2 regions of the Psychrobacillus sp. FSL H8-0484 genome follow, and region 1 is predicted to be linked to the other one. Evidence: a T-box and tRNA genes for the amino acid it is inferred to sense, from the RefSeq annotation. Region 1 holds a T-box; the other holds one or more tRNA genes.

The links. The T-box of region 1 lies ahead of pheS (phenylalanine--tRNA ligase subunit alpha). A T-box ahead of a tRNA ligase gene usually reads a tRNA of that ligase, here a tRNA-Phe.
Region 2: it has a tRNA-Phe gene. The T-box ahead of pheS (phenylalanine--tRNA ligase subunit alpha) is inferred to sense a tRNA for this amino acid. The anticodon was not compared.

The regions. Positions count from the first base shown of each region.
Region 1 is NZ_JBBOSZ010000001.1:2,875,855-2,891,288, reverse strand. It holds gene rplT (50S ribosomal protein L20) at 1-261, shown strand, start outside; gene MHH81_RS14055 (DUF1294 domain-containing protein) at 446-730, shown strand; gene MHH81_RS14050 (sigma-w pathway protein ysdB) at 743-1,126, opposite strand; gene MHH81_RS14045 (dUTP diphosphatase) at 1,220-1,705, shown strand; gene MHH81_RS14040 (M42 family metallopeptidase) at 1,816-2,904, shown strand; gene argF (ornithine carbamoyltransferase) at 3,466-4,431, shown strand; gene MHH81_RS14030 (S-layer homology domain-containing protein) at 4,666-6,831, shown strand; gene sspI (small acid-soluble spore protein SspI) at 7,007-7,213, opposite strand; gene MHH81_RS14020 (TrmH family RNA methyltransferase) at 7,402-8,166, shown strand; T-box leader at 8,223-8,455, shown strand; gene pheS (phenylalanine--tRNA ligase subunit alpha) at 8,626-9,663, shown strand; gene pheT (phenylalanine--tRNA ligase subunit beta) at 9,676-12,087, shown strand; gene MHH81_RS14005 (MFS transporter) at 12,321-13,466, opposite strand; gene MHH81_RS21385 (hypothetical protein) at 13,463-13,543, opposite strand; gene MHH81_RS14000 (NUDIX hydrolase) at 13,656-14,066, shown strand; gene MHH81_RS13995 (hypothetical protein) at 14,095-14,403, shown strand; partial or broken gene MHH81_RS13990 (GrpB family protein) at 14,572-15,045, shown strand; gene MHH81_RS13985 (NUDIX hydrolase) at 15,076-15,434, shown strand, end outside.
Region 2 is NZ_JBBOSZ010000001.1:3,018,970-3,034,403, forward strand. It holds gene MHH81_RS14645 (metal ABC transporter solute-binding protein, Zn/Mn family) at 1-376, shown strand, start outside; gene MHH81_RS14650 (o-succinylbenzoate--CoA ligase) at 396-1,826, opposite strand; gene menB (1,4-dihydroxy-2-naphthoyl-CoA synthase) at 1,935-2,753, opposite strand; gene menH (2-succinyl-6-hydroxy-2,4-cyclohexadiene-1-carboxylate synthase) at 2,753-3,568, opposite strand; gene menD (2-succinyl-5-enolpyruvyl-6-hydroxy-3-cyclohexene-1-carboxylic-acid synthase) at 3,565-5,277, opposite strand; gene MHH81_RS14670 (isochorismate synthase) at 5,270-6,631, opposite strand; gene MHH81_RS14675 (1,4-dihydroxy-2-naphthoate polyprenyltransferase) at 6,785-7,696, shown strand; tRNA gene MHH81_RS14680 (tRNA-Glu) at 8,219-8,290, opposite strand; tRNA gene MHH81_RS14685 (tRNA-Ser) at 8,298-8,388, opposite strand; tRNA gene MHH81_RS14690 (tRNA-Gly) at 8,469-8,539, opposite strand; tRNA gene MHH81_RS14695 (tRNA-Phe) at 8,546-8,621, opposite strand; tRNA gene MHH81_RS14700 (tRNA-Asp) at 8,643-8,718, opposite strand; tRNA gene MHH81_RS14705 (tRNA-Met) at 8,722-8,798, opposite strand; tRNA gene MHH81_RS14710 (tRNA-Ser) at 9,001-9,093, opposite strand; tRNA gene MHH81_RS14715 (tRNA-Glu) at 9,213-9,284, opposite strand; tRNA gene MHH81_RS14720 (tRNA-Ser) at 9,291-9,381, opposite strand; tRNA gene MHH81_RS14725 (tRNA-Asn) at 9,385-9,459, opposite strand; tRNA gene MHH81_RS14730 (tRNA-Ile) at 9,464-9,540, opposite strand; tRNA gene MHH81_RS14735 (tRNA-Gly) at 9,547-9,620, opposite strand; tRNA gene MHH81_RS14740 (tRNA-Phe) at 9,628-9,703, opposite strand; tRNA gene MHH81_RS14745 (tRNA-Asp) at 9,726-9,801, opposite strand; tRNA gene MHH81_RS14750 (tRNA-Met) at 9,805-9,881, opposite strand; tRNA gene MHH81_RS14755 (tRNA-Ser) at 9,950-10,042, opposite strand; tRNA gene MHH81_RS14760 (tRNA-Ile) at 10,055-10,131, opposite strand; tRNA gene MHH81_RS14765 (tRNA-Met) at 10,138-10,211, opposite strand; tRNA gene MHH81_RS14770 (tRNA-Ala) at 10,240-10,315, opposite strand; tRNA gene MHH81_RS14775 (tRNA-Pro) at 10,331-10,407, opposite strand; tRNA gene MHH81_RS14780 (tRNA-Arg) at 10,415-10,491, opposite strand; tRNA gene MHH81_RS14785 (tRNA-Leu) at 10,513-10,601, opposite strand; tRNA gene MHH81_RS14790 (tRNA-Gly) at 10,617-10,691, opposite strand; tRNA gene MHH81_RS14795 (tRNA-Leu) at 10,709-10,793, opposite strand; tRNA gene MHH81_RS14800 (tRNA-Lys) at 10,817-10,889, opposite strand; tRNA gene MHH81_RS14805 (tRNA-Thr) at 10,898-10,973, opposite strand; tRNA gene MHH81_RS14810 (tRNA-Val) at 10,987-11,062, opposite strand; rRNA gene rrf (5S ribosomal RNA) at 11,109-11,224, opposite strand; rRNA gene MHH81_RS14820 (23S ribosomal RNA) at 11,349-14,277, opposite strand; rRNA gene MHH81_RS14825 (16S ribosomal RNA) at 14,513-15,434, opposite strand, start outside.

The DNA.
Region 1 (15,434 bases):
GTAGCAAACCAACAGGTTATGAAATCTTTAATGTATGCATACCGTGACCGTCGCAACAAAAAACGTGAATTCCGTAAATTATGGATTACACGTATCAATGCGGCAGCACGTATGAACGGACTTTCTTATAGCCGTTTAATGCACGGATTGAAAGTAGCTGAAATCGAAGTTAACCGTAAAATGTTAGCTGACCTAGCTGTGAATGATGCTTCTGCATTTACACAACTTGCAGATGCAGCAAAAAAAGCAATTAGTAAATAAGCATAGATGAAAAGGCTGATAGAGATTCTATCAGCCTTTTTTTGCAAATAAGAAAGTATAACTTTTCTACAAAGCAACTGTCCAGACTCCAGTGCCTGTGCTTCTGCACAAGCTTGTCGAAGGTCGTGCTTGTCGGGGCAGACATAGGGGCTTACGCTTTTCTTATTCAAGGAGGTCGAATCCAATGACAGAAATCATTCTAATATTTATTCTAGTAATGTCGATTATCGCATTCTTTGTAATGGGGTATGATAAGTCGCAAGCAAAAAAAAGAGGGCAACGAGTATCTGAGCGTACATTATGGATGCTAGCTTTGTTAGGTGGAGGAATTGGTGCATACTTAGGAATGCAATTATTTCGTCATAAAACAAAGCATACAAATTTTCGTGTTGGCTTTTTGATGTTATTAATTGCATATATATTCTTGGTTTTTTGGCTATTAAAAACAGACAGCCCTATTATTTCTTAGGACTGTCTGTTTCTATTCATCATTCATTAATTGTTCAATAGGGCTTTTCCAATTTATTTTGGCAGAAGGATAATTCATACGTATTTCATTTTGTAGAAATCGGAAGTCTTCTTTTGTGAAGCCTTGAAGTTTAGAGGAATCTTTCGTCCAAACGAAAATAGAAACGACTTCAAATGCTTGATCGGTCGTACCTAAATACTTTTCTCCTTCAAATAGAGCACCTTTATAGGTAATAAAAAAGTTTTTACGGACATTTTTTATATCATCATAATAATAGTAGCTTTCATTCTCGTACGCTTCATCTAATTTTCTTTTTGGATCAAATAAATAGCGAAGAATTTTATAAAATACATATATAATAATGACAATTATAAGCAATCGAAGTATATGGACCATCCTTAATGTCCTCCTTGTAAAATACATTGTATCTGCTATACGATAGAAGGAGTAGTTTGGTTTCAAAATAAATTAAATTTTTTGGAGGAAATAATGAATTTAGAAAAACTTTTTACAATGCAGCAAGCATTAGATGAATATATTCAAACTAATATGCAAGTGAATGAAGACGTTTTTATAAGAAAAGGATTGGCACTTCTTGTAGAACTTGCGGAACTAGCGAATGAAACTCGCTGTTTTAAGTTTTGGAGCACAAAAGGTCCTTCCGAACGGGTAATTATTTTGGAAGAGTATGTAGATTCGGTCCATTTTTTACTATCACTTGGAATTGAAAAAGATTTTCACGATTTAAAGGATTGGCCAAAAGATAAAATAGAAGAAGACTTAACAAAATTATTTCTTTTAACAAATGAAGCTATCTTAGTATTTTTAAACAATCCAACGAAAATTGATTATGAAAAAATATGGATTTTGTATGGAGCAATTGCTGAAAAATTAGGATTTAGTAGCGAGGAAGTATTACATGCGTATATTTCTAAGAACGAAACAAATTATGAACGCCAACAAAATGGTTACTAATAGTTTAGGAAGTGCAGAAGCCAATTAAATTTCTCTTCTATAAATTTTGAATATGCGCTTAATTTAGCATATAATATGTTTTGTAGGTATATATTTAGGAGGGCGAAATAATGACGAAGTTAGATGAAACATTAACAATGTTGAAAGAATTAACAGATGCAAAGGGGATTCCAGGGAATGAGCGTGAGCCTCGTCAAGTGATGGAAAAGTACATAACACCTTTTGCTGATAAAATAGAGTACGATAATTTAGGGAGCTTAATCGCTGAAAAAGTAGGCGATGCGAACGGTCCTAAAATTATGGTAGCAGGACATTTAGATGAAGTAGGATTTATGATTTCCAAAATTGATGAAAAAGGATTTTTAAGCTTCCAAACAGTTGGAGGCTGGTGGTCACAAGTTATGCTTGCTCAGCGAGTAACAATTGTTACGCGTAAAGGAGATACAATTACAGGTGTGATTGGCTCAAAACCGCCACATATTTTAACACCGGATGCACGAAGTAAAGCAGTAGCTGTAAAAGATATGTTCATTGATATAGGTGCCTCTTCCAATGAAGAAGCAATGGAATGGGGAGTATTACCGGGAGATATGGTCGTACCTTATTTCGAATTCTCAGTGATGAACAATGAAAAACTATTACTTGCAAAAGCTTGGGATAACCGCATTGGTTGTGCCATTGCAATCGACGTATTAAAAGGGTTAAAGGATGAAAAACATCCGAATATTGTATACGGAGTTGGAAATGTGCAAGAAGAGGTTGGCCTTCGTGGTGCAAAAACTTCTACCGTAAAAGTAAATCCGGATATCGGCTTCGCAGTAGATGTAGGTATTGCAGGGGATACACCTGGAATAACTGCAAAAGAATCGACAAGTAAAATGGGTGCAGGTCCACAAATTGTGTTATTCGATGCGTCTATGGTGTCACACAAGGGATTACGTGATTTCGTTGTAGATACTGCGGAAGAAAACAACATACCATATCAATTTGAAACAATTCCAGGTGGAGGAACGGATGCAGGTTCTATGCATATTTCTTTAAATGGTGTTCCATCATTGTCGATTGGAGTTGCTACTCGATATATTCATTCTCATGCAGGAATTCTACATCGCGATGATTATGAAAATACAGTCAAATTAATCGTAGAAGTAATTAAAAAATTAGATCGCGATGCAGTGAACAAAATTACGTTTGATTGATTTAATACGTCTAGAAGAGCATAAAGGATGCTTTTCTAGACGTTTTTTATTTAATATAGTGAATAAATAAATAATAGGGTTTTCCGAAGCTTACCGCTCGCTTACCGCTCGCTTACCGCGGGAGAAGAATTGAGCCTCCTCGTCGTTCCTCCTGCGGGGTCTCAATTACTCCGCTTTCCCGCAGGAGTCGAGCGGACGCTTCTCCAAACACTTATAAAGTTCAGACTTCTGATCATTCTTATTACTTCTGTAAAGAATATATTGTACGCAACATTGATTGACTTCACACAATATATGATTAGCTAGCAATTTTCCGTTGATTAGAGCGGAAGGCGGCGACTCCTGCGGGAATAGCTTGAGCTGAAGACCTCGCAGGAGCTAAGCGACGAGGAGACTGAAGCCAAGCCCGCGGAAAGCGTCCGCCTGAAGCGGAAATCCACTTTGTTCGGAAAACCTGATACACTTTTCTTTTTATTTTTGCATAAAAATTCAGTTGACTTTATGTTTATTCATAATTATAATGATAATTACATAAATATACGAAAAGGGGAGTTTTTATAAATGAAATTATTAGAATGGGTGAACTTAAAAATTGTCGACAGTTTAAAAGGAAAAGACTTATTGACGCTTTTTGATTACTCAAAAGAGGAGATAGAAGATTTAATTCAGCTTGCAGTTGATTTGAAAAATCTAACAAAAGCGGGGAAATGCCCCCCTCTTTTAGAAGGTAAAACATTAGGGATGATTTTTGAAAAACATTCTACACGAACTAGAATTTCGTTTGAAGTCGGCATGAAACAATTAGGTGGAAATGGTATGTTTATGCATGCACGTGATTTGCAAATCGGTCGTGGGGAATCGGTTTATGACACGGGGCATGTATTGTCAGGTTATTTAGATGGGATTATGATTCGTGCGAATTCACATGAAATGGTGAGAGAATTGGCAGAGCATGCAAGTATTCCTGTCATTAACGGATTAACGGATATTTATCATCCATGCCAAGCTTTAGCAGATATCCTGACCATTCATGAAGTGAAGGGATATACGAAAGGTTTGAAAATTGCGTATATCGGGGATGGAAACAATGTAGCACATTCATTAGTCATTGCTGCAGCATACATGGGTATGCATATTGCAGTAGCAACTCCAGTTGGATATGAAGCGAATGAAGAAATCATTCAAAAAGCTAAGGCAATTGCACTAGAATATGGAGGATCGCTATTTACTTCAAATGATCCATTAGAAGCGGTTGTAAATGCAGATGTGGTATATACGGATGTCTGGACTTCCATGGGTCAAGAAGAAGAAGCTTCAAAACGACTTGCTGACTTTAAAGAATTCCAGATCAATGATGAACTAGTAGCCAATGCAAAATCAGACTATATGTTTTTACATTGTCTACCTGCTCATCGTGAAGAAGAAGTGGCTACATCTGTAATTGATGGGCCAAACTCATATATTTTCCAACAAGCTGAAAATCGTTTGCACGCTCAAAAAGCAGTACTTGCTTCCGTAATGGCATAATGAACAACAGAATGTGATGGTAGGGTTTGCCTAGCAGTCTGCTATATACACGCGATGTCGATCGTCAAGATGGATGGCTTCATCGCTACATAGGAAGAGTGATTCGGGAGACGCTGAATCACTCTTTATTTTTGTTACGTAACAATATTCCTAAATATAGATATTTAAAAACAATATTTCCAAATAAATGTTATACTACTAATTACATTAAAGTGGAAAGGGTTTTAAAAGAATATGAGAACAATTTATATTTTATTATTTTCAATATTGTTAATGGTATTTATTCCGAATGCTTATGGAAACGTACTTGCAGCTAGTGATACTACCAACAAGATTCAAGAAGTTACAATGGACGCAAAATTTACAGATGTCTCCGATATATACTGGGCAAAAAATGAAATTATGCAACTTGTAGACATGGGAATAATGACTGGGGATCGTGATTTACAATTTCGACCCGATTTATTTGTGACAGTCGAAGAAGCTGAAGCAGTATTGACAAAAGCATTTAAACTAGAGCCACATATGTTAAGTAATTATCTCTTGGGAGATAAGAAAGACTTTGTAACGATGAAGCAAGTAGAAGCTGCACTAGAACACGCAATTAACGTGACAGAAACAGAGGAGAATAATAGTTCGCTTCTTGAAGGAAAAAGTGAATTAGTATCCCTACTTAGCACACCCTCCATTAATAAAAATAATTTCTCAAATTTGAATAATACGATCGATCGTGCTACATTCGCAGTTATGTTACATGAAGCACTAGTTAAAAGTGGAGCCATAAATACGATTAAGAATTACTCCCTAAAGAATTTATCGTTTTCAAATAATTACAGTCCACTCCATTCAGAAGCAAATTTAATGAAAGTTTCGTTTGATGAACACCCAATTTATTTAAGATCGACTGAAAATATTGTGTTTACAAATCATACAAGAATTGATAATTCATTTTCACGTGATAATGTTTATACCTATGATGTAGGTATGAACGGTGCGACAATAGAGTTAACTGTTCGTTCTTTTGATAATGGGGATTACTTTTTATTTTCCAAAATTGATAATCCAACTAACTCTGCTGTAGCAGTTGATGTTATTCAAAAGGAAAATCAAGTTGATTCATTAGAACTCTTCCGTTATGATCGCTACGAAATTAAACGCAGTAGTAAGGATGTTTTTGGAAGTGATATCACGTCTTATCCAACAGGATTACTTCGCTTTGTGAAGCAAGATGGTACAGTAGAAGAGCGTATGGTAGGTCAATCGTATATATCTAAACAGTTATCTTTAACGTATCCGAATAATGGACAAAGCTATATGCGCGATTTGCTTGCTGAAAAAGAAGCGTTATCGTATGCACAAGTTGGTGAGACATTAATGTCCATTCATACATTGGAATCTGAAGGTAAAGATATTGTTGAACAGTGGTACTTGAATGCAGATAATCCATTATTTGCTAGTAATGAGCATATGGAAAACTGGATGCTCGAATCGTCGGAGAACTACAAAAAGCGTAATAAGTGGTACACCGCAGACGGTCAATACAGTAAAATGGCTACAACAACCGAACCAATGCCAGAGTCTGGTCAAGGATACGGACGAATTTTATTATTACAAAAAGAGGATCGCGCATTAGTCTTATATAATCAACAAAAAGACCGTTATTTTGAGAACTTAATCTATAATTCTTTTGTTAACTTAAAGAACTTTAAAGGTGACAAGGGATATTGGGAAACAGAAGTAACAAGTACGTATTTGAAAAGTTTATATGAAATTACCGCTCCATTTATTGATACACGCTTTAATGAACAAATTGCGTTGTTTTATTATAATAGTGCGGATGCATTTGGAATTGAAAATGGAAAAGAGCCCCTTCGTAATTATGCAGACTTACTTGTATCACAGAAAAGTAAAGGCAATGTCATTCCAGTAGATGATGAATCTTATTACATTTCTGATTACTTCCCAGTCGTGCAAGATACCACAACACATGCTTCCATGAATCATGTGTTAGGAGGTATGAATATATTACTAATGGCTTACAATGAGTTTCATGATGAGAAATATTTAGAAGCGGCACATGCCATTCAAACAGCGATTGCAAAGGATAAGGATGATTGGATTCGAGATAACGGGGATATTTGGTACCGTATTTCTCCAGTGCAAGATTATAAAGGTGACGACTATAAGCACCTTACTTTAGAGGATTTAATTAATTCGTATAAGCTTTGGAAAGATATAGACCCAACCTATTTACCATTACTGGAGGAAATGATTGCTTCCAAAGCATCCTATTTATCGAATGAGAACCTAGGGTACACAACGAAAATTAAAAATGGATTAGCTGATATCGGGTTAATGCAATACCTTCCAGAAGGAAATGAGCAAACGGACGCATTATAAAAAAGATATTTTTATCATTAGAATAAGAGACTAACTCTGAAATTATCTCCTTTAATTGACGTTAAACAAATCATGTATTGTCATGGAAGTGCTCACTTCACTTAAAGGGGATTTTATTATGACGAAAAAAGAAAAAAATAATCCGTGAAGAGTTATTATTCTTCACGGATTATTTCTATTTGAATGCGGTCGCCACTTCATTTAATACGGAATTTCGTTTTGTATCATCCGCCATTTTCCACCATTTTTCAAAGATTACTCCAAGTCCAGGTAGTAAATGTTCTTCTCCTCTTTGAATGGCATCTTCGACTACCTCTCGAATATCAGTTGTCGAATTACCTTTCAAATTTGCAGTTATAGCTTCTCGAATTTGAAAATCCAATTTTCATCACTCCTCGCAATTATGTTATCCAAACTCTCGCAAGCTATACATGAATTTGTTACAATTAATCAAGAAAAGTGTAAGGTATTATTAAGCGGTCTCCAATGAGCGGCTTTACATATAAACTAGACAGATACTAAGTAGAAAAGCTATACTTTGTTATCTATAAAAAAGGCGGTCACACATAAATGAAACGAATTGAATCTCCACAAAATTCACTGGTGAAGCATTGGAAAAAATTATTAAGTGTTAGAAAAGAACGGGATAAAACAGGTGAATTTATTATAGAAGGCTTTCACTTAGTAGAGGAAGCAATTAAACAAAAAGAAAATGTGCTAACGATTATGATAAGTGATACTAGTGAGATTCCAGTGAATTGGGATGTAGAAAATATTGAAATGGTTGAAATAAATGATGTCATAAAAAAAGAACTTGCTGAAACAGAGCATACACAAGGTATATTTGCTCACTGTAAACAACAAACTGTGGTTGATCAAGAGCAAACGAACTGGAGTCGCCTATTATTAATTGATGCCGTTCAAGATCCAGGTAATATTGGCACAATGATACGTACGGCAGATGCTGCAGGAATAGACGCAGTGATTCTTGGAAAAGGATCTGCGGATGCATATAATTCCAAAACACTACGATCTGCACAAGGATCTCATTTTCATATTCCTGTAGTAAAAGGGGATCTACATGAATGGGTGGATCAGTTGAAAAATCGACATGTGCCAGTTTTCGGAACTGCATTTGAAAATTCTACACCGTTTAATGCAGTTAAAAAAGGTGATACGTTTGCGTTAATCGTTGGGAATGAAGGAAGCGGTATACATACAGAGCTACTACAGAAAACGGATCAGAATATTATAGTACCCCTTTTAGGTCAGGCTGAATCATTAAACGTAGCAGTTGCAACCGGAATTCTTCTATATGGATTAACATTAAAATAAAAGGCACTTGAAGATATGTCTAAAAATACGTATAATAGACTATAATTTGATAAATAGAAAAAGCTATGATCGGGAAAAGTATATATGATGATTCGAAAAAAGGGATTTTACACCGTGACTGAAAGTGTAAATAGAGAATGCATATAGAAGTTCACCCCGTTAGCTGCCACCGGGACCAGCGATTGCTGTAAAGGTGTGCCGGTGTAGAGCCGTTAGTCGAATTGAGTGATTGCACTTACTTTTGTGCAATAATCAGGGTGGTACCGCGAAATTAGTCCTCGTCCCTTTTATAGGGGCGGGGCTTTTTATTTTGTAAAATTTCATTCAGCCGAGTAATGTTGAATGAAATCATAGCCTCTGGCGGACGTCACAGATTTGCAAAGCAGGTCATCGAGCTAGCTCGATGCAAAATCTGGACTCCATTACGCCAAGGCGAATTTGATTAAGGAGGATTATCAGATGGAAGCACAACTTCAACAGTTGAAAGAGGAAGCAATTCAAAAAATTGCAGCTTCTCAAAATGTAAAAGAATTAAATGATGTGCGTGTTGCATATTTAGGTAAAAAAGGACCGATTACGGACTTACTAAAAGGAATGGGTAAACTTCCTGCAGAAGAACGTCCGAAAATGGGGGCACTAGTAAATGTAGTCCGTGAAGAAGTAACAGAAGTACTAGAAGCTCGCATGACATTGCTTCAAGACCAAGCGATACAAGAACAGTTAGAAAAAGAATCCATTGACGTAACATTACCAGGGCGTCCAGTGAAAACAGGTAATCATCATCCACTTACTCGTGTAGTAGAAGAGATTGAAGATTTATTTATTAGCATGGGATATGAAATTGCGGAAGGTCCGGAAGTGGAAAAAGACTATTATAATTTTGAAGCTTTAAACTTGCCAAAAGGTCATCCAGCTCGTGATATGCAAGATTCTTTCTATATTTCAGAGGATATTCTTCTTCGTACACATACTTCTCCAGTACAAGCTCGTACAATGGAAGCAAAAGAAGGCAAGCCGATTAAAATCATTTGTCCAGGTAAAGTGTACCGCCGTGACAATGATGATGCGACACATTCACACCAATTTACACAAATCGAAGGACTTGTAATTGGGGAAAATATTCGCATGAGTGATCTAAAAGGAACACTTTCTGTCTTTGCGAAGAAAATGTTCGGTGATGATCGTGAAATCCGTCTTCGTCCAAGTTTCTTCCCGTTCACAGAGCCATCTGTTGAAATGGATATTTCTTGCTTTAAATGTGGCGGAAGTGGCTGTAACGTTTGTAAGAAAACAGGGTGGATTGAGATTTTAGGTGCTGGTATGGTACATCCAAACGTACTTGAAATGGCTGGCTATGATTCGAAAAAACTATCTGGGTTTGCATTCGGTATGGGTCCAGAGCGTATTGCAATGTTGAAATATGGAGTGGAAGATATTCGTCATTTCTATACGAATGATGTGCGTTTCTTATCGCAATTCCACCGAACAGAAGTGTAAGGAGGAAATGACATGTTAGTTTCTACGAAATGGTTGGCAGAATATGTGAATACACAAGGACTTGATCCAAAAGAATTGGGTGAAAAAATCACTCGTTCAGGTATTGAAGTCGATGCAGTAATAGATCGCTCTCACGGTATGACAAATGTAGTTGTAGGTTATGTGAAGGAATGTGTGAAGCATCCAGAGGCAGACAAATTAAATATTTGCCAAGTAGATGTTGGAGAAGAAACAACACAAATTATTTGTGGAGCTCCAAACGTTGCAGCTGGTCAAAAAGTAATCGTTGCTCGTCCAGGAGCAGTGCTTCCTGGTGGCATGAAAATTAAAAAAGCAAAACTTCGTGGAGAAGAATCAAATGGTATGATTTGTTCGCTTCAAGAGCTTGGAATTGAAGGCAGACTGGTAGCAAAAGCTTATGCAGAAGGTATTTATGTGTTGCCAGAAACAGCTACTGCTGGAGAAAGTGCACTTCCACTACTTGGATTAGATGATACAATTCTTGAACTTGGCTTAACACCAAACCGTTCAGATGCTCTAAGTATGCTTGGAGTAGCTTATGAAGTTGGGGCAATTCTATCGGAGGATATGAAATATCCAGAAGCAACTTACACAGAAAGTAACGAGAAAGCTTCTGATTACTTAAGCTTACGTGTAGATGCTGCTATAGAAAATCCAATGTACGTAGCAAAAGTTGTGAAAAACGTAGTAATAAAAGAATCACCACTTTGGTTACAGCATCGCCTAATGGCAGCTGGCGTTCGTCCACATAATAACGTTGTAGACATTACGAACTATGTGCTAATGGAATATGGTCAACCACTTCATGCATTTGATTATGACCGACTGGAAACAAAAGAAATTGTCGTGCGACTTGCAACTGAAGGAGAAAAAATTGTTACACTGGATGATCAAGAGCGTACGCTAAAATCCAACCATTTAGTTATTACAAATGGCAAAGAGCCAGTTGCTATTGCTGGTGTTATGGGTGGGGCTAATTCAGAGGTGTATGAAGGAACAACAACAGTTGTCATCGAATCTGCATACTTTGTAGGCGGATCCGTTCGCCAAACTTCTAAGGACCATAACTTACGTAGTGATGCGAGTGCCCGTTTTGAAAAAGGTGTCGATCCGAATCGTGTTATTCCAGCTGCAGAACGTGCGGCAAGTCTTCTTGCAGAGCTTGCTGGTGGAGAAGTCCTAGCTGGTTCAGTGGTAGTTGATGAGCTAGATAAAACTCCAGCTGAAGTAGTTGTGTCGCCTGACTTTATTAATAATCGTTTAGGAATGAAAATTTCATTAGAAGAAATGACTTCTATATTAACTAGACTTAAATTTGATTTCGAAGCGGCAAATGGATACTTGTATATTAAGGCACCAACTCGTCGCCAAGATATTAAAATTAAAGAAGATATTGTAGAAGAAATTGCTCGTATGTATGGGTACGATGAAATTCCAATGACATTACCAGTGGAAGAATCAAAACCAGGTGGATTAACATCTTATCAAGCAAAACGTCGTCAAGTTCGCGCTTACTTGGAAAGTGCTGGTCTTTATCAAGCAATTACGTATTCATTAACATCAAAAGAAATGTCTCAAAAATTTGCATTAGAAACTGCTCCAGTAACTGAGTTATTAATGCCAATGAGTGAAGAACGTAGTATCCTTCGTCAAAGCTTAATCCCGCATTTACTAGAGGCTGTTTCGTATAATACGGCTCGCCAAGCGGATACAGTTGCTCTTTATGAAGTAGGTTCCGTATTCTTAGGTGAAACAGAATCAGGCTTACCTCATGAGCAAGAGCATTTAGCCGCTGTAATTGCAGGTAAATGGTTAGATCATAGCTGGCAAGGTGAGAAAAAAGTTGTCGATTTCTTCGTATTAAAAGGAATTGTCGAAGGATTAATGGAACTACTTGGACATACAAGTGAGCTTACATTTGAACGTTCAGTAGTAGACGGGTTACATCCTGGACGTACTGCTTCCATCAAGTTAGCTGGAGAAGAGATTGGGCTTATCGCTCAATTACACCCATCTGAGCAAAATGCACGTGACTTAAAAGAAACGTATGTAATGGAATTGAATCTAGCAAAAGTATTAAATAAAGAAGATGTAGCATTATACTATGCACCAGTTTCTAAATTCCCATCCATTACTCGTGATATTGCATTAGTAGTGGACAGCGAGAAAGCTACTGGTGAACTACAAGCAATTATTCAGTTATCTGGTGGAAGATTATTAAAAGGTGTGCATCTATTCGATTTATATGAAGGAGAAAAAATGGAGCCAGGCAAAAAATCGGTTGCATTCTCTCTCACATACTTCGATCCAGAACGTACCCTTACAGATGAAGAAGTAGTAAATGCACATAACAAAGTATTAAAAGCACTTGCAGAGCAAGCAGGAGCAGAGTTACGAGGATAATAAAAATAAACAAGAGCAACACCGATAATGGTGTTGCTTTTTTTATTTGATTTGATATTTGTGACCGGATAGGAAAAAATGTGACTGGATAAAAATATTTCTGACCGGATAGGAAAAAATGTGACCGGATAAATTTTTTTCTGTCCATATAGAAAATTTTTAGACCATCTTGGGTATGTTCAATATGAAAATAAACATAGGAGTAACACGAATTACTCGTGTTACTCCTATGTTTATTTATTTAATTTATGTTTACGAATCGTCAATAGTATACCAAATAACACGCCGATGAAGGACATAGCCGAAATGATGAAATAAAACGAATGCCCACCAAATTCATTATAAATATATCCACCTGCATAAGATGCGATGATACTCGATAATCCAAAAAATAAGAGTGCAAGAATGGTTTGTCCGGTAGCACGCCATTCCTTTGGCATAATTTGATATAAGTATTGAATTGCTGCGGTGTAAAAGATTGGGAACGTTAGCATTTGTAACACTTGTAGCAATGTAAGAACGATCGGACTCGTTACGAAACCTGAGGCCAAAAAACGTAAAAAGTAAAAAAATGTAGCAATCGTGATGATTTCCATTTCTTTTCCTTTGCGTAACCACCAAAAACTTAACGCAAAAATAACAATTTCACTTGTTGCAGCTATGAAGAAGGCGATTCCTACTAATGAAGTGTCCCCGCCAAGTGCTTTTATATGAATGCCTAAAAATGTATCGTTCATACGAGCCGGTATAGCGCTAATAAACACTAACGCTAAAAATAGAAGCATTTCTTTATTGTTTAATACTTGTTTAAAGCCTTCCATTGTCACTGGTTTTGATGAGGCTTGTACTTCTGGCATAAACCAAATAACTCCAAATGAAATAATTCCTACTATAATAAACAAAATAGATACACTGCTCACACCAAAATAATCCATTGCAAAGCCGGAAATTAATGCCAACACCGCATAACCTAGTGCACCATATGTACGAATAGACCCATAGCTAACACGTGCCATTTCAGAAACAGTAAAATTGAGGCTTTCAGTTAGTGGATCAATTGGCATCAAGAAAAAATAAACAAGCAGTGCAAAAATAATAAGTAACATGAAGCTATCTACGTTAAATAAAAAGTAACCGAAAATTGCTGTTAAACTAACGAGTAATAGCATTACCTTACGAATTGTTTTTGTTTTATCACTAATGAAACCCCATAACGGTTGTGCAATTAACGTCACAAAGCCCCCCGTTCCAATAATCAGACCTATTTCGCTCGCCGATAAACCCTGTTCACCCAAATATACAGGTAAAAATGGAATAAAGAGCGCAAGTAAACCGAAAAACAAAAAATTATAACCTTTTAATAATACTTGTACTTTCAATAAAATTTCTCCTTCTGAGGTAAAAATGCTTGCCTTCCATCTTTATTAAGATAATACCATTGATTATTGTAACTGATTTTCCTACCGAAAAGCTGTTTTTATTGTAATAAATGACCATTTTTCAATTTACTAATAAATCAGAAGAGTCCATCTGTTATAATTTGTAGTATTAAGGGGTGACAGTTAAAAATGAGAAGAGTAAATGTCGTGTATGCGTTGATTTTAAATGAGGATACGAAGAAAGTATTGATGGTCCATAATATTGGAGCAAGTTGGACACTTCCTGGGGGTGCAGTAGAAGATGGGGAGACCTTGGAACAAGCGCTTATTCGTGAGGTCAAAGAGGAGACCGGATTAGTAGTACAAGTGGGGGAAGTTGTATCAATTAATGAAAAGTTTTTTGAACAAAAGGGAGAACATGTTTTATTTGTAACTTTCTTCGTGAATGTAATAGAAGGAGAAATCTTCATTCAGTATGAGGACGAAATTTCAGAAATAAAATGGGTCGATAGGAAAACTGCTAATGAACTAATGCCTTATTATCCTGGTGGAGTAGAAGGTTTACTAAAATCAGCTGCTCCATACATATTTCAAATCTAGTCTAAATAACGTTAAGGAGTAAGATAGGATGTTTAATCTGTTTAAAAAAGAGGATCAAGAAGAAATTAATGATGGGGAAGACGAATTCATAGATGAAGAGGAAATAGGAATCCTTATTCAATATACATCTGTAGCGGTGTATATGTATCTCTGTTCAGATGGTCGCATTGAAAACGAAGACGTGCTTTTTGATGCGGCAGGAAGAGAAACGATCGTACAAGGTAATACTATATCGATAGTTGTAGAAAGACCAACTGAAATAGCCGAAATTATAGAACTTTATGGGTTGAATAAAATCAACCTTCCATTATTCACGATAGATGTGACATTGTATTGATTCAGAAAAAATAGTAATAAAGGGGGGAATGGATGTATAACCTGGCTTGGTCTCAAGCAAATAAAATTACTACTAGTAATACAGAAGGAAATTTTGATCTACTTAACTATTCAAAGATTCATAAGGAGATGTTAACGAAACTTCTTAAATAGAGGGAGGAAGATAGGAATGCGCAAAGTGGAGGTAATAGCATATTCAGAGGATTGGAAGAAAAAGTTTGAGGAAGAAGCAAAGCAGCTTCAAGCGATTTTTGGTCCAGAAATCATCGCTATTCACCATATTGGCAGTACTTCCGTACAGGCTTTATATGCAAAACCAATTATCGATATAATGCCTGTTGTTCGGGATATAACAAAAATTAATACATATAACCATGCAATGCTTGCTATAGGATACGAACCAAAAGGAGAAAATGGGCTTCCTGGTCGTAGATATTTCCAAAAAGGTGGAGATAATCGGACGCATCATGTCCATATGTATGAATCGGGAAATCCAGAAATTCAGCGACATCTTGCATTTCGAGATTACTTACGTGTATATCATGATGATGCAAAAGAATACGGAGATTTAAAAAAAGCGTTAGCAAAGAAGTTTCCTTATGACGTAGAGTCGTATATTAATGGAAAAGATCAATTAGCGATGGAGATCGAACAAAAAGCAATTAGATGGTATATGGGTAATGAAAAGGAAAGAAATTTTCATCGTGCATTTGGTGTCTATGGTATTTGCGTCCAAAATGAGAAGCTGCTAGTTATCAATAAAAATGGAGGTCCTTACATAAATCGTTTTGATCTCCCAGGGGGCAGTTTAGAAGAAAGAGAAAGTTTAACAATTGCAATGAAAAGAGAGTTTCTAGAAGAGACAGGTCTTGAAATTGAAATTATACAAAACCTAGGAACCACGGATTTCATGATTTCGTCTAACTGGAGAGGCTTGACGGATGTTCATCATATCGCTGTATATTATTTAGTTAAGCAAATAGGCGGCAGTTTAATAGAGCCCGAACAATTTGATGGCCAAGACTCACTAGG
Region 2 (15,434 bases), 140 kb from region 1:
AGATGCTAACTTTGAAGAAATGGCCCATAATGCGACTAATAAGACATTCTTCGTATCACATGCCGCTTTTGGTTACATCGCTAATACGTATGGGTTAGAGCAAGTGGCAGTGGCAGGTCTTAATTCTCAAGATGAACCCTCTCAAAAAGAATTAACAAAAATTATTGATTTAGCGAAAGAAAAAAATATAGAGTACATTTTATTTGAACAAAATGTATCTTCTAAACTAACAGAAGTGATTCAACATGAGGTTGGTGCGAAAAGCTTAGTTCTTCATAACTTAGGCGTGCTTTCGAAAGAAGATATTACTAATGAGGAAACGTATTTTACTCTAATGAATAAAAATCTTGAAACATTAAAAACTGTATTAAAATGACACAAAGACACTTAGAATTCTAAGTGTCTTTTATATGTTTGAAAAATTCTCTTCTCATCAATTTGTTCGATGCATTTCTAGGAAGCTGCTCCACAAAATAATAAGACACAGGTTGTTTATATGAAGCAATTTGTGTCTTCATAAAAGCATTCAATTCTTCTTCCCCAGTATCTTCCTTTAAAACTACAAATGCTACAGGTACTTGCCCCCACTTGTCATCTGACCTTCCAGCAACACCTGCTTCTTTCACCGCTGGATGTTTAACTAATGCTTGCTCTACTTCTGCTGGATATATATTTTCACCACCAGAAATAATTAAGTCAGAACGACGATCCACAACAAATAAATAACCTTCCTCATCTATATACCCCATATCTCCTGTATGAAGCCAACCATCAACTAATGGATTTCTTGATTCAGAAGCACCAATATACCCTTTTGTCACATGAGGACCTTTAATACAAATTTCTCCGATTTTTTCTTCCCCATCAATACGCACATCGGCAAAAAATAACGGTTTACCTGCAGAACCTAATTTCCGAATAGCATCTTCGCTGGATAATGTCGTGGTTTGAGAGGAAGTTTCCGTCATTCCGTATGTTTGTAACACTGGAATATTTCGTTTAATCGCTCTCTCTAAATAATTTAATGGAACTGGTCCTCCACCAACGAGCATGGATTTAAATGTATTTGGGAAGGATAGATTTTTCGTTTCAAGTACTGTAATAATTCTTTCAAGTGTTACTGCAACGACGGACATTCCCGTGACAGTACCACTTAAAATGTCCTCTACAACTTTTTCCGCATCAAACTTTGTATGAAGATGGACAGTCATTCCGTATAGCACAGAACGCATTAAAATGGAAAAGCCACTAATATGAAATAACGGCACTGTACATAGCCAGCAATCATGTGGCTGTACACCTAAATTTAGTGCAGAACCAGTCGCACTCATCACATGATTTTCAAGTGATTGTCGAACACCTTTCGGATTACCTGTCGTTCCTGACGTATACATGATCGTAATGGTACGATCTTTTAGCCACTCTTTTTCCATTTCAATAGCAGTTTGTTCTGCAAGATGTACATCTTCAAAAGAAAGCCTATTTGGGTATGCTAAATTTCTTTTTTCAAAAGAATCTACTAATAAAGAGTCGGCATTACTATCTTGCAATTGATAGCTCAGTTCTTCCTCTGTCAGTCTTTCATTTAGCATCACTAACTCACAACCAAGCTGGATGCAACCGTGTAATACAACCACTAGCTGAGGATTAGATGATGCTAAAATAGCAACTCTCATTCCGGGTAAAATGCCTTTTGTTCGAAGCTTTTCTGCAAATACATTCGCTTCTGTATAGACTTGCGCAAATGTCCATTCTTTCTCATAAAACCGTAATGCAATTCGATTGGGTGTTAAACTTGCACGTTTCAATAATAGATTGGGATACATTGAATACCATTATCTCCTTTAGAAAAAGAAGCTGCCCTAGAGAAGGACAGCTTCATTAATATCAAATTCGCCCTGCGTATTTGCTTCCAGATTTTGCATCGTGCTAAATCACGGAAAACGTGGGAATTGACCGAAATCAGGTTTACGTTTTTCTTTAAATGCGTCGCGGCCTTCTTTTGCTTCCTCAGTTGTGTAATAAAGAAGTGTAGCATCTCCAGCCATTTGTTGAAGACCAGCTAATCCGTCTGTATCCGCATTCATCGCTGCTTTTAAGAAACGAAGAGCAGTTGGGCTCATCTCTAGCATTTCCTCACACCATTGAACCGTTTCGTCTTCTAATTGTGCGTATGGAACCACTGTATTTACTAAGCCCATATCAAGTGCTTGCTGTGCATCATATTGGCGACATAAAAACCAAATTTCACGCGCTTTTTTATGTCCAACAATACGTGCTAAATAACCAGAACCATATCCAGCATCAAACGAACCAACTTTAGGACCTGTTTGTCCAAATTTTGCATTGTCCGCAGCAATGGTTAAATCACAAACAACGTGAAGAACATGTCCGCCACCAATTGCATAGCCAGCTACCATCGCCACAACAGGCTTAGGAATAACACGGATCAATCTTTGTAAATCTAATACGTTTAAACGCGGAATTTCATCTTCCCCAACATAGCCACCATGTCCACGTACTTTTTGATCCCCACCTGAACAGAATGCATGCTCACCTTCACCAGTTAAAATAATTGCCCCGATCGATTGATCATCGCGAGCACGAGAGAAAGCATCAATTAGCTCCATCACTGTTTTTGGTCGAAATGCATTTCGCACTTCTGGACGGTTAATCGTTACTTTTGCAATACCATTATAAAACTCATACTTAATGTCTTCATATGTACGTAATGTTGTCCATTCACGAGTCATCATTCATCCTCCTTCAAAATTATATCCTTTACTATTGTAGCAAACAATTCGGCATTTTCCACATGAATTGCATGTCCCACATCATTAACTTGCTTATGATGACAATTTGGTAAAAGTTTTTGCATTTCTTTTGCTATGTCATAAAATTTTTGATCTAACTCTCCAGTAATTAAAATGGTTGGATTCTTGATATTCACTAGCTTGTCCCAATAAGAAGGTTGCACGCCTGTACTAAAGCCTCTCAAACTATTCGAGAACCCAACTTCGGATCCCGCAAGTCTTTCTGCTCGTATTTTTTGCTGTTTTTCGAGTGATAAGCTTTTTTGTGAATGAAACAAAGGAATACCTTCCCAAAAATCTACAAAAGAGACAATTCCATCGTTTGTAATTCTTTCTGCAAGCAACTCATCTGCACGCTTTCTTTTTACTCGCTCATCTTCACTTGCTAGACCTGGAGAACTACTCTCCAAAATTAACTTGGCCACAGGATATTTAGAAGCATAAGCGAGCGCTAATCTACCTCCCATAGAGTAGCCTATAAGTGTAAAATTACTCCACTTCAGTTGGAGTAATAATTCGTGTAGTGCTTCTATTTGTTCTTCCGTAGTATATGGTTTAATCTGCTCTGGCTTAGATGATTGTCCATGTCCGACTAGATCAACTGTTAGTACTTCCACTGTTGAAGGAAGATACGTTATTACTTCCTTCCATGTATCACTAGATCCAGTAAACCCATGGAGAAATATAACTTTTTCTTTTGCTCCTATATTATATCTTTTCATATGCATATTTATATTATGAACATTTACATTCATGCTCTCCAAATCGAGTCTAACTCCTTAGAAATGGCAGACCATAGTTTTCGATGCGTTTCTGTATTAACTTGCCGATTCGTAAACACTTCTATAATACGCACATCTTTTGTTTTAGTCTGATTCAAAGCATGTTTAAATGCTTCTTTTGTATGAACCGCATCATATTGAGCATCATACATTGCTGCAATATGCGAAAATTCAAGACCTGTTGGAGTTCCGAATAAATGCTCAAAATAATTTTTCTCAGTAGATTGAGGTAAATAAGAGAATATACCTCCCCCATCATTATTCATCACAACAATGGTTATATTAGTTTGCTGGAATCTACTTACGATTAGACCATTCACATCATGTACAAAAGCTAAATCACCAATAAGTAAAAAACTTTGACGACCGGTAGCTGCTTGTACACCCAATGCAGTTGAAACAACGCCATCTATTCCGTTTGTTCCTCTATTTGCGTAAATTTGAATATCTTTGGATGTTTTATTGAAAAATGTATCTACATCGCGAATTGGCATGCTACTACTTGCAAATAAATCCGCACCGTTTGGTAGCGATTCGAATAATGTACCTGCAAGTGCCCCTTCATCCTCTTCCATTTCTAAATAAGCTTGGATATGAGTCGTAGCAATTTCATTCGCTTTCGACCAATTTTCTAAGTAATTAGACGTTTGCTTATCTTGGATTGGAATCCATAAAGATGTTGCTTCTACTTGAACATGATGCGTCACAATATGAAGAGAATCACGGAAAATAGGACTTTCATCTACTGCTATAAACACGGTTGGTTTACATGCTTTTAAAAATTGTGTGAGCGGTTTTGAAACTGGTTGTGCTCCAAATCGAACGACAACATTCGGAACAACATTTTCTTTAAATGAACTCTCTTTTAACAGCGCATCATATTGATCAATACATAAATGCATACAATCTTCCGGAACGGAGCTACGTAAATTAGATAATGGATCTGCCAATACCGGCCATTGGACCGTTTTAACAAATTCCCAAAAACCTTCCGTTGTATGAAGTGAATCACCAACTATGAATAAACCCTTCTCTTCTTTTTGCAAAATACCCTTGTACCAATGAATAAACTCTTCCCCTGGTACAAGCTGCCCCATTTCCACCTTACTAACTTGTAACGCAGAATGATGCTGATCCAAATTGATAAGTAGGGGCTCGCGAAATGGCACATTAATATGAACTGGACCCATAGGGGAAGTTTTTGATGTAGAAACAGCACGATAGATATGACGTTCTATAAAAGGTAGACTTTCTTCATTATCCTCCGGAATTGGAAAATCGACAGTCCACTTTACATGCTTTCCAAACAGATGGATTTGGTCAATCGCTTGAGGTGCTCCTACTTCACGTAACTCATGTGGGCGATCCGCTGTAACAACAAGTAATGGAACCCGCGCATAATAAGCTTCCACTATAGCAGGAAAGAAATTGGCGGCAGCTGTTCCCGATGTACACAATAAAACAACTGGCGTTTTCTTTGCTTTTGCTATTCCTAATGCAAAAAAACCAGCTGAACGTTCATCAATTTGACGATAAAATTGAAAACCTTCACTTTTTGCAAATGCATATGCTAATGGTGTAGATCTAGAGCCTGGACATATGACCACATCTTCTACACCTGTTCTTTTTATTGTTTCTACAAATTGATTGACATAAGACGTCAAATACTCCATATTATTCATTCATATTTCCTCCAAGTGTTCGGAGCATTGGTCGAAACTTCACTCTTGTTTCTTCAAATTCCTCTAATGAGGAGGATTCCGCAACTATTCCTCCGCCCGCAAACAAATAAGCATGTTGATTTTCTAGTAATGCAGAGCGAATTCCAACTGCAAATTCTCCGTCGCCTTCTGCATTAATCCAACCAATTGGTGCTGCGTAATACCCACGATTCATCTGTTCCGATTCTCTAATAATAGCTACTGCCTCTCTCCGAGGTTCTCCACCTAGTGCAGGTGTAGGATGCAAAGATTCTACAAACTCAAACAAGGAAGCCTCTTTTTTTATTTTCCCTTCAATAGGAGTAAATAAATGCTGAATATCTCTTATTTTCATTAGTTTTGGTCTAGATGGAATTTTTACATCTTCACAATATTGGTTAAATACTTTCCGTATCATATCTACTACAAATTGATGTTCCCCTAAGTTTTTACGATCGGAAAGTAAACTATCCCCAAGTTCTTTATCTTCCATGGAATTTTTTCCGCGTCTAACAGAACCAGCAAGACCTGCTGATTGAACATGTCCATTTTCTACTTTTACTAATCGCTCTGGTGTTGAACCAAAAAAGATTTTATCATCTTTTTCTAACCCAAATAAATAACTTTCTGGTTGCTCCATCGATGCATTATAAATAGCTGTTGAGGAAGCAAATGTATCGTCGAACGTCAGCTTTAACGATCGGCCAATTACTACTTTATTTACTACATTGTTTCGAATTTGACTCGTAACTTCTTCCACCGCTTGCAAATATTCATCTTTCAATCGATCTTCTCTTCCGATTAAACTAGGTTTTGCATGGACCTTAAGTTCTTTTACTTGTGCAGTGTGTATTAAGGCATCACGTTCCATACGTAATCGTTCAAATGCTTCTGAACTCTCTTCTTCATTTGTAATATAATTAATACTTACATAAGCTTGTTCATTTTTGATCACCAACTGAAATGTAGATACAACAAAAAAACTAGAAGGAAATGTATCCCATTCAGAAGCAATCTTATTTTTTGGATCAAAGGAAAAGCCACCAAAAAGGATTGGAGATACATCCACTTTCTCTTTTAACGAGGTTTGACATATCTCTTTCCATTTAGTTGCAATGTCACTGTATCGTGTATCTTCTAATTCATTCGAGAAAATATGAGCGTGTCCTAATCCAACTAAAGTAAAAGTCTTCTCTTTATTTTGCCAGAAAAAACGTTTTCCTTTATAAGATTCGTCCCCCGCCTCAAAAAATGCATGTGCGGACAATCTAGATACTTCTATTGTTTCTGTATAAAAACGTAATGTTGTTTTCATTTGACCGGTGGTTTTCGGCATAAATATGACCTCCGTAAATATAACTTACTGATAAATTTATCTATTAAAATACTCTACCTTTAATCATACCTCTTTCTACACTTTTCGGCACACATTTAGCAACAAATATGTGCTAAAATTGAGGTTGATTCTTTTAAAGGAGAGAAAAAACCTATGTCACATGAACTTCAAGCCGATAAGGGTTGGCGGATTTGGTGGAAATTAACAAGACCTCATACATTAACTGCTTCATTTGCTCCGGTATTTTTAGGAACAATGATTGCTCTTTATGACACCAATATTAACTGGCTATTATTTTTAGCTATGTTATTTGCTTGTTTGCTTATACAGGCTGCTACAAATATGTTTAATGAATACTACGACTTTGCACGCGGTCTAGACAGTGAAGAGTCGGTTGGTATTGGCGGTGCAATCGTTCGAAACGGTGTTAAACCGAAAACAGTCATGCAATTAGCATTATTACTATACGGAGTTGCAGCATTACTAGGTATCTATATTTGTTACGAGTCTTCCTGGATGTTACTAGTTGTAGGAGCGGTTAGTATGCTAATAGGATATTTATATACTGGTGGACCTTACCCGATAGCATATACTCCGTTTGGGGAGCTATTTAGTGGTGTAGTCATGGGAATGTTAATTGTTCTTATATCAACATTCATTCAAGTTGGTACGATCCCTAACTCAGCCATTTTAATCTCCATACCAAGTGCGTTGCTTGTAGCGGCTATCATGCTATCTAACAATATTCGAGATTTAGTGGAAGATAAGGAAGGTGGCAGAAAAACTATGGCAATTCTTGTCGGAAGAAAAAATGCCATTAAGGTTTTGTCTTCCTTCTTTATCATTTCCTACCTTTGGATAGTAGGTTTAGTCTTGATGCAAGTTGTTACTCCATTTGCTTTACTTGTACTGTTAAGTATAAAAAAACCAATGCATGCAATAAAACTATTTAAAGAAAAAGAAAACCCTCTAGAGGTCGGGCTTGCAATGAAAGATACTGCACTCACAAATACTATTTTTGTTTTCTTACTTGGAATAGGCTTACTTATAGGGTATTTCATCTAAGTAGAACAATAAAAATGCTAGGAAGGTATATACCTTCCTAGCATTTTTAGTTGAAGACGCTATTATATTTTACTGTTGTTTTTTAGCATATAATTTGCGGTAGAATCCGCGCATATCAGCTCCAATTTATATGTAAGACAAATCCTTCGGATTATAGTCATTTTAAGCTTAGGGAAGGTTTTCGTACTTAATAGGGTTAGTACGCTTTCTGTTGATCCTCACTTGTTCCATTTATTAATCACGAATACATCATTCATGGCCGGTGCTGCAAACACTTTGTTAATCAGTACAATCATTAAGGCATTTACTGGTGGAATAATTATAAAATTTGCTTCTTAAATGGTGAATTAAAAGAGTTGGTCCTGTTATTTCATATCTTTCTTGCCTCCACAAACAAAGTTATTCCAAGTAGAGTAAGCTTAATAGAAATCAACTACTGAAGAAAGATATAAAATAAATATCCATACTTTTCTACAAAAAAAAAGATAATCAAATGAATGATTACCTTTTTCTTTAAAATGATGACCCCTACGGGATTCGAACCCGTGTTACCGCCGTGAAAGGGCGGTGTCTTAACCGCTTGACCAAGGGGCCAAATATATGGCGGAGAAGGAGGGATTTGAACCCTCGCGCCGGTTACCCGACCTACACCCTTAGCAGGGGCGCCTCTTCAGCCACTTGAGTACTTCCCCATATGATTCGAAATCGAATCCTTGGCCTCACACTTATGAAGCGTGCACTCTAACTAACTGTGCATAGACCAATTAATTTAAGCGGGTGAAGAGAATCGAACTCTCATCATCAGCTTGGAAGGCTGAGGTTTTACCACTAAACTACACCCGCATATTATGGTGGCTCAGGACGGAATCGAACCGCCGACACAAGGATTTTCAGTCCTTTGCTCTACCGACTGAGCTACTGAGCCACTTATGTATTTTTAAAAAAATGGCGGTCCCGACCGGGATCGAACCGGCGATCTCCTGCGTGACAGGCAGGCATGTTAACCGCTACACCACGGGACCATTTGGTTGCGGGGACAGGATTTGAACCTGTGACCTTCGGGTTATGAGCCCGACGAGCTACCGAACTGCTCCACCCCGCGACAATATTATACTTGCAGTTTAAGTTTTACTACGCTCGAAGAAAGTTGGACACCTGCTTCGGCTTTGCCTGCATCGGTGTTAATCGTCATCTTCGTTTGACGATTTGCTCCACCCCGCGACAATAATATTAAAAGTGTCATTTCAAAAAGAATATACTAAACTATTTTTTAAGTGTTTCATCAACAAACAATAAGTTGTAAATGGAGGAGGAAGAGGGATTCGAACCCCCGCGCGGTATGACCCGCCTGTCGGTTTTCAAGACCGATCCCTTCAGCCAGACTTGGGTATTCCTCCGTATTATTGTGTGTATAATAGCTGTATGACCTAAATCTATAAATAAAATCCTTTAGCCATACTAGCTACTTGGAAGTAAAAAAGTAATCAAGCAAGTGATTACTTTCCACTTAAAAATATGACCCCTACGGGATTCGAACCCGTGTTACCGCCGTGAAAGGGCGGTGTCTTAACCGCTTGACCAAGGGGCCAACATATGGCGGAGAAGGAGGGATTTGAACCCTCGCGCCGGTTACCCGACCTACACCCTTAGCAGGGGCGCCTCTTCAGCCACTTGAGTACTTCCCCATATGGCTCCGAAGGTAGGACTCGAACCTACGACCAATCGATTAACAGTCGATTGCTCTACCACTGAGCTACTTCGGAATAATGGTGGGCCTAAATGGACTCGAACCATCGACCTCACGCTTATCAGGCGTGCGCTCTAACCAGCTGAGCTATAGGCCCATTATTTGGAGCGGGTGAAGAGAATCGAACTCTCATCATCAGCTTGGAAGGCTGAGGTTTTACCACTAAACTACACCCGCATTATTATGGTGGCTCAGGACGGAATCGAACCGCCGACACAAGGATTTTCAGTCCTTTGCTCTACCGACTGAGCTACTGAGCCACATATGTATTTTCAAAAAAAATGGCGGTCCCGACCGGGATCGAACCGGCGATCTCCTGCGTGACAGGCAGGCATGTTAACCGCTACACCACGGGACCATTTGGTTGCGGGGACAGGATTTGAACCTGTGACCTTCGGGTTATGAGCCCGACGAGCTACCGAACTGCTCCACCCCGCGACAATAATATACGTCAAAGCTTTTATTAAGACAATCTTTTTCTTAATTCCACTAACAACAAGTTAAAATGGAGGAGGAAGAGGGATTCGAACCCCCGCGCGGTATGACCCGCCTGTCGGTTTTCAAGACCGATCCCTTCAGCCAGACTTGGGTATTCCTCCGTATTATTGTGTTGGTGGACCTTGCAGGACTCGAACCTGCGACCGGACGGTTATGAGCCGTCTGCTCTAACCAACTGAGCTAAAGGTCCTTAAGATGGCGGCAGAGGGAGTCGAACCCACGACCTTTCGGGTATGAACCGAATGCTCTAGCCAGCTGAGCTACGCCGCCATGATATTTTTTATAATTTAATATTATTTGGTGGAGCCTAGCGGGATCGAACCGCTGACCTCCTGCGTGCAAGGCAGGCGCTCTCCCAGCTGAGCTAAGGCCCCAAATGTAATAATAACTGGTCGGGAAGACAGGATTCGAACCTGCGACCCCTTGGTCCCAAACCAAGTGCTCTACCAAGCTGAGCTACTTCCCGATATATATGGCGCGCCCGGCAGGAGTCGAACCCACAACCTTCTGATCCGTAGTCAGACGCTCTATCCAATTGAGCTACGGGCGCTTAAATTCTTTTTTTAAAAAATGGTGCCGAGGACCGGAATCGAACCGGTACGGTAGTCACCTACCGCAGGATTTTAAGTCCTGTGCGTCTGCCAGTTCCGCCACCCCGGCACTTAAATGAATCTTTGGAGCGGAAGACGAGGTTCGAACTCGCGACCCCCACCTTGGCAAGGTGGTGTTCTACCACTGAACTACTTCCGCTCGGTTATTAAATTAAATGGTGCGGGTGAAGGGAGTCGAACCCCCACGCCTTGCGGCGCTAGATCCTAAGTCTAGTGCGTCTGCCAGTTCCGCCACACCCGCATACATAATTCACTTAAAAGTGATGAGCCATGTAGGATTCGAACCTACGACCCTCTGATTAAAAGTCAGATGCTCTACCAACTGAGCTAATGGCTCGAAAGAAATGGTGCCGGAGAAAGGACTTGAACCCTCAACCTACTGATTACAAGTCAGTTGCTCTACCAGTTGAGCTACTCCGGCAGGAGTAAATATATGGTGGAGGATGACGGGCTCGAACCGCCGACCCTCTGCTTGTAAGGCAGATGCTCTCCCAGCTGAGCTAATCCTCCTGGGTAATATAATTCATAACAAGTTACTATTATGTACTTATCGCAAGCCCAGCGACGTCCTACTCTTGCAGGGGGAAACCCCCAACTACCATCGGCGCTGAAGAGCTTAACTTCCGTGTTCGGTATGGGAACGGGTGTGACCTCTTCGCCATCATCACTAGACTTGAATAATTAATGAAAGACAAGTTTTATTATAACAACTGTGTAGAAAATTACAAGTATTTTTTTAAAATAAAATTATTCTTTCAAAACTGGATAAAAGACATTGAATTCTGTAAATTCTAATTTGGTTAAGTCCTCGATCGATTAGTATTCGTCAGCTGCACGTGTCGCCACGCTTCCACCCCGAACCTATCTACCTCATCGTCTTTGAGGGATCTTACTTACTTGCGTAATGGGAAATCTCATCTTGAGGGGGGCTTCGTGCTTAGATGCTTTCAGCACTTATCCCGTCCACACATAGCTACCCAGCGATGCTCTTGGCAGAACAACTGGTACACCAGCGGTGTGTCCATCCCGGTCCTCTCGTACTAAGGACAGCTCCTCTCAAATTTCCTACGCCCACGACGGATAGGGACCGAACTGTCTCACGACGTTCTGAACCCAGCTCGCGTACCGCTTTAATGGGCGAACAGCCCAACCCTTGGGACCGACTACAGCCCCAGGATGCGATGAGCCGACATCGAGGTGCCAAACCTCCCCGTCGATGTGGACTCTTGGGGGAGATAAGCCTGTTATCCCCGGGGTAGCTTTTATCCGTTGAGCGATGGCCCTTCCATGCGGAACCACCGGATCACTAAGCCCGTCTTTCGACCCTGCTCGACTTGTAGGTCTCGCAGTCAAGCTCCCTTCTGCCTTTACACTCTTCGAATGATTTCCAACCATTCTGAGGGAACCTTTGGGCGCCTCCGTTACACTTTAGGAGGCGACCGCCCCAGTCAAACTACCCGCCTGACACTGTCTCCTACCCGGGTTACGGGTATGGGTTAGAATTTCAATACAACCAGGGCAGTATCCCACCGACGCCTCCTCCGAAGCTGGCGCTCCGGGCTCTAAGGCTCCTGCCTATCCTGTACAAGTTGCACCAAAATTCAATATCAAGCTATAGTAAAGCTCCACGGGGTCTTTCCGTCCTGTCGCGGGTAACCTGCATCTTCACAGGTACTATAATTTCACCGAGTCTCTCGTTGAGACAGTGCCCAGATCGTTACGCCTTTCGTGCGGGTCGGAACTTACCCGACAAGGAATTTCGCTACCTTAGGACCGTTATAGTTACGGCCGCCGTTTACTGGGGCTTCAATTCGCACCTTCGCTTGCGCTAAGCACTCCTCTTAACCTTCCAGCACCGGGCAGGCGTCAGCCCCTATACTTCACCTTACGGTTTTGCAGAGACCTGTGTTTTTGCTAAACAGTCGCCTGGGCCTATTCACTGCGGCTCTTCTAGGCTATTCACCCAAAAGAGCACCCCTTCTCCCGAAGTTACGGGGTCATTTTGCCGAGTTCCTTAACGAGAGTTCTCTCGCTCACCTTAGGATTCTCTCCTCGACTACCTGTGTCGGTTTGCGGTACGGGCACCTATCACCTCGCTAGAGGCTTTTCTTGGCAGTGTGAAATCAGGAACTTCGGACTAAGTCCTCGCCATCACAGCTCAATGTTATAGAATGCGGATTTTCCTACATTCACACCTTACTGCTTGGACGTGCATAACCAACAGCACGCTTACCCTATCCTTCTGCGTCCCCCCATTACTCAAACGGTGGTTTGGTGGTACAGGAATATCAACCTGTTGTCCATCGTCTACGCCTATCGGCCTCGACTTAGGTCCCGACTAACCCTGAGCGGACGAGCCTTCCTCAGGAAACCTTAGTCATACGGTGGACGGGATTCTCACCCGTCTTTCGCTACTCATACCGGCATTCTCACTTCTAAGCGCTCCACCAGTCCTTCCGGTCTGACTTCAACGCCCTTAGAACGCTCTCCTACCACTGATACCAAAGGTATCAATCCACAGCTTCGGTGATTTGTTTAGCCCCGATACATTTTCGGCGCAGCGTCACTCGACCAGTGAGCTATTACGCACTCTTTAAATGATGGCTGCTTCTAAGCCAACATCCTGGTTGTCTAAGCAACGCCACATCCTTTTCCACTTAACAAATACTTTGGGACCTTAGCTGGTGGTCTGGGCTGTTTCCCTCTTGACTACGGATCTTATCACTCGCAGTCTGACTCCCAAACATAAATCATTGGCATTCGGAGTTTGTCTGAATTCGGTAACCCGGGATGGGCCCCTAGTCCAAACAGTGCTCTACCTCCAAGATTCTTAACGTTTGAGGCTAGCCCTAAAGCTATTTCGGAGAGAACCAGCTATCTCCAGGTTCGATTGGAATTTCTCCGCTACCCACACCTCATCCCCGCACTTTTCAACGTGCGTGGGTTCGGACCTCCAGTAAGTGTTACCTTACCTTCATCCTGGACATGGGTAGATCACCTGGTTTCGGGTCTACGACCACATACTCATTCGCCCTATTCAGACTCGCTTTCGCTGCGGCTCCGTCTTCTCAACTTAACCTTGCATGTAATCGTAACTCGCCGGTTCATTCTACAAAAGGCACGCTATCACCCATTAACGGGCTCTAACTACTTGTAGGCACACGGTTTCAGGATCTATTTCACTCCCCTTCCGGGGTGCTTTTCACCTTTCCCTCACGGTACTGGTTCACTATCGGTCACTAGGTAGTATTTAGCCTTGGGAGATGGTCCTCCCAGATTCCGACGGAATTTCACGTGTTCCGCCGTACTCAGGATACACTCAAGAGAGAATGAACTTTTGACTACGGGGCTTTTACCCTATCCTGCGGACCTTTCCAGATCGCTTCGTCTAGCTCATTCCTTTGTAACTCTATGTAGAGTGTCCTACAACCCCAAGAGGCAAGCCTCTTGGTTTGGGCTATTCCCGTTTCGCTCGCCGCTACTCAGGGAATCGATTTTTCTTTCTCTTCCTCCAGGTACTTAGATGTTTCAGTTCCCTGGGTGTGCCACAGATACGCTATGTATTCACGTAAATGTACTGCTCCATTACGAACAGTGGGTTTCCCCATTCGGAAATCTCCGGATCAAAGCTCACTTACAGCTCCCCGAAGCATATCGGTGTTAGTGCCGTCCTTCTTCGGCTCCTAGTGCCAAGGCATTCACCGTGCGCCCTTATTAACTTAACCTAATATGGCTTCCAATTACTTGGAGTCCATTCAAAATTAGTAGTTAAAAGTACTACACAATCTATAATCACCGAAGTGATTATAAATCGAATTTCTTGAATTTATTTCTTTCAATGTCGTTTTATCCAGTTTTCAAAGAACAAGTTTTCAAATGCTCATAAAAATGAACATTCAAAACTGAACTGCAAAACGTTAAGATACAGATAAAGATCTGTATTCCGTAATATATCCTTAGAAAGGAGGTGATCCAGCCGCACCTTCCGATACGGCTACCTTGTTACGACTTCACCCCAATCATCTGTCCCACCTTCGGCGGCTGGCTCCCGTAAGGGTTACCCCACCGACTTCGGGTGTTACAAACTCTCGTGGTGTGACGGGCGGTGTGTACAAGGCCCGGGAACGTATTCACCGTGGCATGCTGATCCACGATTACTAGCGATTCCGGCTTCATGTAGGCGAGTTGCAGCCTACAATCCGAACTGAGAACGGTTTTATGGGATTAGCTCACCCTCGCGGGGTTGCGACCCTCTGTACCGTCCATTGTAGCACGTGTGTAGCCCAGGTCATAAGGGGCATGATGATTTGACGTCATCCCCACCTTCCTCCGGTTTATCACCGGCAGTCACCTTAGAGTGCCCAACTAAATGCTGGCAACTAAGATCAAGGGTTGCGCTCGTTGCGGGACTTAACCCAACATCTCACGACACGAGCTGACGACAACCATGCACCACCTGTCACCGCTGTCCCCGAAGGGAAAGATCTATCTCTAGAACGGTCAGCGGGATGTCAAGACCTGGTAAGGTTCTTCGCGTTGCTTCGAATTAAACCACATGCTCCACCGCTTGTGCGGGCCCCCGTCAATTCCTTTGAGTTTCAGTCTTGCGACCGTACTCCCCAGGCGGAGTGCTTAATGCGTTAGCTGCAGCACTAAGGGGCGGAAACCCCCTAACACTTAGCACTCATCGTTTACGGCGTGGACTACCAGGGTATCTAATCCTGTTTGCTCCCCACGCTTTCGCGCCTCAGCGTCAGTTACAGACCAGAAAGCCGCCTTCGCCACTGGTGTTCCTCCAAATCTCTACGCATTTCACCGCTACACTTGGAATTCCGCTTTCCTCTTCTGTACTCAAGTCCCCCAGTTTCCAATGACCTTCCAC